Regions from separate parts of the Micromonospora soli genome, predicted to be linked through region 1. Evidence: riboswitches for the same ligand, from Rfam matches in the RefSeq annotation. Region 1 holds a riboswitch; the other holds the start of a gene.
The links. A riboswitch is a leader RNA that binds a small molecule or an ion and turns the genes downstream of it on or off. The one in region 1 is predicted to bind ZMP and ZTP.
Positions count from the first base shown of each region.

Region 1 (4,202 bases):
CCGCTCACCGCCGCGCCCACCGTCGTCGTCCCCGCCGACTACCCGCGGCACCCCACCTGGCGGTACCCGGTGGTCGTCCTCACCGACCAGGCCGACCCCGCCCGGGAAACCGCCGCCGCCCACGCCGCCGAGGACCACGCCGGGCCGACCGTCCTCGTCTTCACCCACCTACGGGCCACCGCGACCCCGGACATCCTCACCGACGGCCTGCCCACGAGCCTCGCCCGTGACCTGCGGGTCACCACCCACAGCTGGGCTCTGGTCGCCCCCACCGGCCTCGCCCCGCTCGCCCGGGCCGTCGTCCGGGCCGCACCGACCCGCTATCCCACCCTCGTCCTGCTCGACGACGCACCCGTCCCCGACCGGCAACCAGCCCCCACCGACCTGCCCAGCACCGAAACCCTCGCCGTCCTCGGCCCGCCCACCCGCCCCGGCGACCGGCTCGCCGCCGCCCTGGCCTGGGCCTGCCGACAGACCCCCGCGCCGCTGGGCGCACCCCCCGCGCTCATCCCGCCGCCCCCGCCACCCCGCGACCACCCGCCCCGCGCGCCACACCATCGGCGAGGCTGAACGATGGCCCCCGACAGCCTCGCCGCCGCCCTCACCGCCACCGCCGCCGCCGTGCTGACCGCCCTGCTGCTCGCCACCACCTGGGACCACGGCACCGGCGTGCGCCGGGCCGCCCGGCGCACCGCCACCGGCGTCCTCTGCCTCACCACCGCCCTCGCCGCCACCGGCATCTGGATCAACCGGCAGGTCGACACCTTCACCACCTGGACCGCCGGCGCCGGCCACGACGCCACCGCCACCGTGACCGCACCCACCGGCCCCGGCGGGCGGCTGTTCACCTTCACCGTCACCGGCACCGCCAGCGGCCTCACCCTCCCGGTCCGCGCCTACCTGCCCGCCGCCTACCACCAGCAGCCCACCGCACGCTTCCCGGTCATCGAGGCGCTGCACGGCTTCCCCGGCTCACCCGCCTCCTGGACCAACCGGCTCGCCGCCGCCCACCACCTCGACCAGGAGATCGCCGCCGGCCGCATGGCCCCCACCGTCGTGCTGTTCCCCCCGCAGACCCCCGACGCCCTGCTCGACACCGAATGCACCGACCTCACCCACGGACCCAAGGCCGAAACGTTCCTCACCGTCGACGTGCCCGCCGCCGCCGAGGCCCGCCTGCGGGTACGCACCGACCGCGCCGGATGGGGCCTCATCGGCTACTCCGCCGGCGGCTACTGCGCCACCAACCTCGCCCTGCGCCACCCCGACCGCTACGCCACCGCCGCCAGCCTCTCCGGCTACGCCGAACCCGGCATCACCATCGGCGACGGCACCGAACACACCCTCAACGACGACGCCTGGCGGCTGCGCCACCTGCCCCAACCCGCCGTCGCCCTCTACCTGTCCAGCGGCTCCGCCGACCACAAGGCCCACCACGACGCGGACACCCTGCGCCGCCTCGCCCACCCCCCGCTCGACGTCACCACCGCGTACGTGGCCGGGGGCGGCCACAGCATGGCCGTCTGGGAAGCCGCCGAAGGCCCCGCCTTCGACTGGCTCTCCAGCTGGCTCGGCCGCCCCCTCACCTGAGGCTCAATCCAGCCCGGCCGCCCGCTGCGCCGCCCGCACCGCGTTACGGAACAACATCGCCACCGTCGTCGGACCCACCCCACCGACCCGCGGCGTGATCGCCCCCGCCACCTCGGCACACGACTCGTCCACGTCCGGCAGCAGCAGCCGCCCCTCGTAACGCACCCCACCGCCGACCACCACCGCGCCCGGCCGCACATGCTCCGGCCGCACGATCCCCGGCACCCCCGCCGCCGCCACCAGGATCTCCGCCCGCCGCGTGTACCGCGGCCAGTCCGCCACCCCGGTGTGCACCACCGTCACCGCCGCATTCGCCGTCGGCCGCTTCTGCGCCAGCAGCATCGCCAACGGCCGACCCAACGTGGCACCCCGACCCAGGATCACCACCTCCCGGCCCGCCACCGGCACCCCGTGGAACGCCAGCAACGCCTCGATCCCCGCCGGCGTACACGGCAACGGACCCGGCAACCCCAACGCCAGCCGACCCATGTTCACCGGGTGCATCCCGTCCACGTCCTTGTCCGGATCCAGCACCGCCAACGCCCGGTCATAGTCCAACCGCGCCGGCACCGGATGCTGCACCAGCACCCCGTGCACCGCCTTGTCCGCGTTGAAGTCCTCCAGCGCCGCGTGCAGATCCGCCTGCGACGCCGCCGCCGGCAGATGCACGTGCGGCGACGCGAACCCCAGCTCCGCCGCCTGCCGCTGCTTGATCCGGATGTATCCGGCACTCGCGTCGTCGTCACCCACCAGCACCGTCGCCAACGCCGGCGTCACCCCCGCCGCGCGCAGCGCCGCCACACTCTCGGCGACCTCCGCCAGCACCCGCTCCGCCACCGGCCCACCCGGCAGCAGCCGAGCCGTCGCACCCGAAGAAGACATGACACACCTCGCCCGCGGAGGCCCAGGCGGTCGACCCCCGCGACGAGCTCCCCGATGGTTGCTGCCATCCCCGTGCCGCCAGTCGCGTCCGCCTCAGCCTGCCACAGCGCGCTGCGCGACCGCATCCGCCACCGCCTGCCACCGCGGCAACGACCCCAGCAGCTCGCCGGCCCGGCGCCGCCGGTCCGCCGCCGACGCCACCCCCAGATCCGCCAACGCCGCCGCGAACGCCGGCCGCAACGCCCGCTCCCGCCCCGGGGCGTCCGCCGCCAGGATCGCGTGACATCGCGCGTACGACACCACGATCCAGAACATCGCCTCCCGGTGCGCGCCCGCCCCGATCAGCTCCGCGCTGCCGTCCACCACCACCGGCCGCCCCGCCGCGCTCACATCCGCCCGGAACGGAAACGGGGTACGCGCCACCCGCGCCGCCTCGTCGAACGCCACCGCCAACCCGGCCAGATGCTCCCGCACCCGCCCCGGACCCACCCCGCCGCCGTCCAGCGACGCCAGCAACTCCGGACACCGGTCGGCGAACCCGTACCCGGTGAGGACCTCCCGCGCCCGCACGTACCGCCGCCGTACCGTCGGATCCCGCAACCCCGCCACCACCGGCAGCAACGCCAACACCGACGTCGGGAACAACCACGCCAGCACCTGATCGTGCAGCGGCGCGGCGTCGTCCCACCGCCGCAACCCCTCCTCGATCCGCCGCCGCACCCCGGCCATCCGCCGTCGCACCCACACCGGATCCGCGTACCCGGCCGACACCCGCTCCCGCACCGCCGCCAACCGGCCCGTCGGATCCACGATCACCGTGTCCGTACGGAAGAACGGGGCGAACACCCACGACCCCAACACGTCCTGCGGCCCACCCAGCTCGTCCCAGCTGACCGCGCTGACCTCCAACAGCACCCCCCGGTGCCGAAACTTGCCCAGCTTCCCGCCCGAACCGTCCCGCACCAGCAGCACGTCCACGTCCGACGACGCCGGCAACACCGCGTCGGCCGGCAACCCCACCGTCGACCCGCTGAAGAACGCCCCCTCCACGCCCGGGTCCCGCCGCAAGTGCTCGCGCACCCACTCGACCGCGACCAGCCGAGCGTCACCCACCCGCATCCTGCAACAAGTCCCCTCAAGTCAGACAAAGCCGAACAACGCCCCGCCGCTTCTGAGAACATGAAGCCCTGCCCCTGCGTCAGCAGCTCGACGCCGCGCCGCCACGCCACGAACAGGAGCGGGGCATGGACCGTGTGCGTCGGCTCGCCACGCGGACGCCGGCCGGTCGGGAACGATACATCGACCTGCTCCGCGCATTGGCGATCATCCTCGTGGTCTACGGCCACTGGACGGACACCGTCATCGCATACGACCGCGCCGGTCACGTCACCGGCTACTCGGCGACCCCCGAGCTGCGGTGGGCACACCCGCTGACCTGGATCTTCCAGGTCATCCCGGTCTTCTTCCTCGTGGGCGGCTTCGCCAACGCCGCCTCCCTGACCACCTTTCAGGCCCGCGGTGACACCGCCACCGACTGGCTGCTGGACCGCAGCGCCCGGCTGATCCGCCCGAGCACCCTACTGCTCGGCACGCTGTTCGCCGGCAGCCTCCTGGCCCGGCTGCTCGGAGCCGACCCGACCGAGACCAGGACAGCGGTCTCGTTCGCCACCATCCCGCTGTGGTTCCTCTGCGCCTACGTCGCCGTCGTCGGCCTGACACCCTTGATGTAC
Region 1 covers NZ_CP130427.1:5,874,667-5,878,868, forward strand. Annotated here, with positions in the region: gene Q2K19_RS27745 (hypothetical protein) at 1-570, shown strand, start outside; gene Q2K19_RS27750 (alpha/beta hydrolase) at 574-1,590, shown strand; gene Q2K19_RS27755 (bifunctional 5,10-methylenetetrahydrofolate dehydrogenase/5,10-methenyltetrahydrofolate cyclohydrolase) at 1,594-2,472, opposite strand; ZMP/ZTP riboswitch at 2,486-2,568, opposite strand; gene Q2K19_RS27760 (hypothetical protein) at 2,566-3,591, opposite strand; gene Q2K19_RS27765 (acyltransferase family protein) at 3,717-4,202, shown strand, end outside.

Region 2 (4,202 bases), 380 kb from region 1:
CAACGCGGCCGCCACGGCCGAACACACCATCGCCATGATCCTCGCGGCCGTCCGCCGGATCGCGCCGACCCACCAGGACCTCCTGAACGGGGTCTGGCGTGGCGACTACTATCGCTACGACAGCGTCGGGCCGGAGCTGGGCGGCAGCACGGTCGGGCTGGTCGGGTTCGGCGCGATCGGCAGCCGGGTCGCCCGCATCCTGCACGCGTTCGGCGCGCGGGTCCTGGTGCACGACCCGTACGTCACCGCCGACCAGGTCGCCGGGGTCGCCGAGTTGACCTCCCTGGACGACCTGCTGTTGCGGTCCCGGGTCGTCTCCCTGCACGCCCGCCTCACCCCTGAGACCACCGGGATGATGGGTGCCGCGCAACTGGCCGCGATGCCGGCGGGTTCGGTCATCGTCAACTGCGCCCGGGGCGCGCTGCTCGACTACGACGCTGTGTGCGACGCCCTCGACGCCGGGCACCTGTTCGGCGCGGCCTTCGACGTCTTTCCGGCGGAGCCGATCCCGGCCGGTTCCCGACTGCTCACCACGCCGAACATCGTGCTGACCCCACACCTGGCGGGGGCCAGCAAGGAGACCGCTGCGAACGCCGCCCGCATCGTCGCCGGAGAGGTGGGCCGTTACCTGCGCGGCGAGCCGCTCCGCTGCTGCGCCAACCCGCAGGTGCGGGGCTGACCCGATCGATCAGGGAGTTGTGGTTGGTCCACCACAACTCCCTGATCGGCGTCGGCCGAGCGGCGGTCAGCCGAGGTCGACGGCGGGGTAGAGGGGGAAGCCGGCCAGCAGCTCGCTGGCGTGCTTGTTCACCTTGTTGGCCAGGGCCGGGTCGAGCACGTACTTCGCCTTGGACTCGCCGGGGGTGGTCTGGCTGAGCACGGTGTGGATCAGCTCGGCGGTGACGTCCATCTCCGCGGTGCCGAGGCCCCGGGTGGTCAGCGCCGGGGTGCCGATCCGGATGCCGGAGGTGTACCAGGCGCCGTTCGGGTCCTGCGGGACGGCGTTGCGGTTGGTCACGATGCCCGAGTCGAGCAGCGCCTGCTCCGCCTGCCGGCCGGTCAGGCCGTACCCGGAGACGTCGATCAGCACCAGGTGGTTGTCGGTGCCGCCGGTGACCAGCTTCGCGCCCCGGCGCACCAGCCCCTCGGCGAGCGCGTGGGCGTTGGCGACGATGCGCTGCGCGTAGTCGGCGAAGTCGGGGCGGCGGGCCTCCGCGAGGGCGACCGCCTTGGCCGCCATCACGTGCGGCAGCGGGCCGCCGAGCACCATCGGGCAGCCCCGGTCGACCTGGTCGGCCAGCTCCGGGCCGCAGAGCACCAGGCCGCCGCGCGGGCCGCGCAGCGACTTGTGGGTGGTGGTGGTGACGATGTGCGCGTGCGGCACCGGGTCGAAGTCGCCGGTGAAGACCTTCCCGGCGACCAGGCCGGCGAAGTGCGCCATGTCGACCATGAAGGTGGCGCCGACCGAGTCGGCGATCTCCCGCATGATCCGGAAGTTGACCTTCCGGGGGTACGCCGAGTAGCCGGCGACCAGGATCAGCGGCTTGAACTCGCGAGCCGCCTCGGCGACCCGGTCGTAGTCGATCAGGCCGGTCGCCGGGTCGGTGCCGTAGCTGCGCTGGTCGAACATCTTTCCGGAGATGTTCGGCCGGAAGCCGTGGGTGAGGTGGCCGCCGGCGTCCAGCGACATGCCCAGCATCCGCTGGTTGCCCAGCTCGCGGCGGAGCGCGAACCAGTCCGCCTCGGTGAGCTCGTTGACCTGGCGAACCTGGGCCTTCTTCAGTGCCGGGGACTCCACCCGGTCGGCCAGGATCGCCCAGAAGGCGACCAGGTTGGCGTCGATGCCCGAGTGCGGCTGCACGTACGCGTGGGCGGCGCCGAACAGCTCCCGGGCGTGCTCGGCGGCGAGTGCCTCGACGGTGTCGACGTTCTGGCAGCCGGCGTAGAAGCGGCGGCCGACGGTGCCCTCGGCGTACTTGTCGCTGAACCAGTTGCCCATGGCCAGCAGGGTGGCCGGGGAGGCGTAGTTCTCGCTGGCGATGAGCTTGAGCGACTCGCGCTGGTCGGCCAGTTCCGCCCCGATGGCGTCCGCCACCCGCGGTTCGACGGCGCGGATCACCTCCAGCGCGCTGCGGAAGGCGGTGGATTCGGCGTTCAGCGACATGCGACCTCCTGGTGACGTGCGGAAGGCCCAGGCGCTCGGCGTGCGTCCTCATGACGGGACCGCTTCCCGATGGTTCTCCATCCCCACGCGCCAGTCACGGCCCGCGCCGATCCTACCGGGTCCGCCGGAGCCCGACCCGGCGCACCTCCGCCGCGCGCCGGCCGGGTTCGTCCGCCCGGGGCTGGGCAAATCATGTGGGGTTCGGGCGGCGGAGCGGCAGGAACGGCGGCGGGACCCGGCCGAGGCCGGGTCCCGCCGTCAGTGTGGTGCCCGCTCAGGCGACGACCGCGTCCAGCGACTTCTTCAGCGCCTTCGGCGCGGCCGGCGTCTTCGGCGCCTTCGGACGCAGGTCGATCATGCGCTGGCCGATCTCCTGGAGCTGGTTACGGCCGAGCGCCTCGCGGACCTTGGGGAACCACTCCTGCTCCTCCTCCTCGACGTGGTGCAGCACGTTCTCGATCAGCACCGTCGTCTTGGCGTTGAACCGCTCGTCGTCGGGGTCCATGGTCGACAGCTCGAAGCAGAGCACGTCCGCGACGTGGTGCTCCTCGTACGACTCCAGGATGTCGTCCTCGATGTCCGGCACCAGCTTGCGGACCTCCGGGTACATGACCTCGTTCTCGAGGTAGGTGTGCACGGTCAGCGCCTCGAGGATCTGCTTGACCAGCTTCTGCCGCTCGCTCGCCGGCCCCTCCTCGGCGTCCTGGAATGCCTTGAACAGGCGGCGGACCTCCTTGTGGTCCTCTTTGAGCAGCACGATCGCGTCGGTGGACACCGGTACCTCCTCGGGTCTGGGCTGACGGTGCTTCCCCTACCCGCGGGATGAGCGGCAAAAACGAGTGGGGCCCGGCGACGTTCCGCCGGGCCCCACCACGGGTTGTGCCGTACCGCTACTTCACCACGTTGAACGCGTCGACCATGCCGGCGCCGTAGAACGAGGTGCGCTGCCCGCCGGAGCAGGTCGCGTTGTAGGCCGTCGGGCCCGCCGAGATCAGCGGCACCGGGTTGTAGACGCCCGCCGGGCAGGACATGGACACGGAGGTGCCCTCCAGGAACGCCGCCAGCGCGCCCGGAGCCAGGTCGGGGTGCGCCGACAGCGCCAGCGCCGCGACGCCGGTGGCGTGCGGGCCGGACATCGAGGTGCCCTGCTTGTAACCCCACCCGTTGGTCTTGGTGGTGGTGTTGAAGGTCGTCGACAGGATGCCGTCGGTCAGCGTCGACCGGACGCCCTGGGTACGGAACCGGGTGTCACCACCCGGGGCCGTCACATCCACCACGCCCAGACCGTACGAGGAGTAGTAGCTCTTCGCGCCGGTCGGACCGACCGCCGAGACGGTCACCACGCCCGGGGCCTCCGCGGGGAGGTCCATGCAGGCGCTGGTGAGGTTCTCGCGCACCTCCGGCGTCCCGTCGTCCGGGCTGCCGGTGTCGGTGATCTTGTGGGCCAGGTCGTAGTTGGAGTTACCCGCGGACGCCACGTTGAGCACGCCCTGGCTGTTCGAGTAACGGATGGCGCGCTGCACGGCCTGCCACACCGGACGCTGGCGGACGTCGTTGCGGCAGTTCAGCTCCCACGGGTCGATGTAGTAGCTGTTGTTGGTGACCCGCATGCCGTGCGTGGCGGCCCACATGAACCCGCAGACCGCAGCCTCCGGGTAGATGTAGCCGTCGTCGTTGACCACCTTGACGGAGGCGACCTTGACGCCCGGCGCGATGCCGGTCACGCCGACGCCGTTGACGGCGGCGGCGATGGTGCCGGCCACGTGGGTGCCGTGGTCGCTGGTGGTCGGGTTCCACGCCGCCTCGGTGGTGTCGGCGACACCGCCCAGGCAGGACGTGCTCTTGTCCTTGGCGATCTGGGTCGCCAGGTCGGGGTGGGTGCTGGAGATGCCGCTGTCCAGCACGCCGACGACGACGTTCGAGCTACCGGCGTTCTTCGCCTGCGCCTGCGGGACGTGGATCATGTCCATGTCCCACTGCTGCCCGTAGAGGGGCTCGTTGGTCGGGCCGCCGGTGGCGCTGGCGACGTCGGCCGCGG
Region 2 covers NZ_CP130427.1:6,257,278-6,261,479, reverse strand. Annotated here, with positions in the region: gene Q2K19_RS29580 (2-hydroxyacid dehydrogenase) at 1-679, shown strand, start outside; gene Q2K19_RS29575 (glycine hydroxymethyltransferase) at 746-2,164, opposite strand; ZMP/ZTP riboswitch at 2,183-2,272, opposite strand; gene Q2K19_RS29570 (hemerythrin domain-containing protein) at 2,439-2,939, opposite strand; gene Q2K19_RS29565 (S8 family peptidase) at 3,055-4,202, opposite strand, start outside.
Region 2: it holds a riboswitch for ZMP and ZTP, as region 1 does, so the genes downstream of both, Q2K19_RS29575 (glycine hydroxymethyltransferase) here and Q2K19_RS27755 (bifunctional 5,10-methylenetetrahydrofolate dehydrogenase/5,10-methenyltetrahydrofolate cyclohydrolase) in region 1, are expected to answer to the same signal.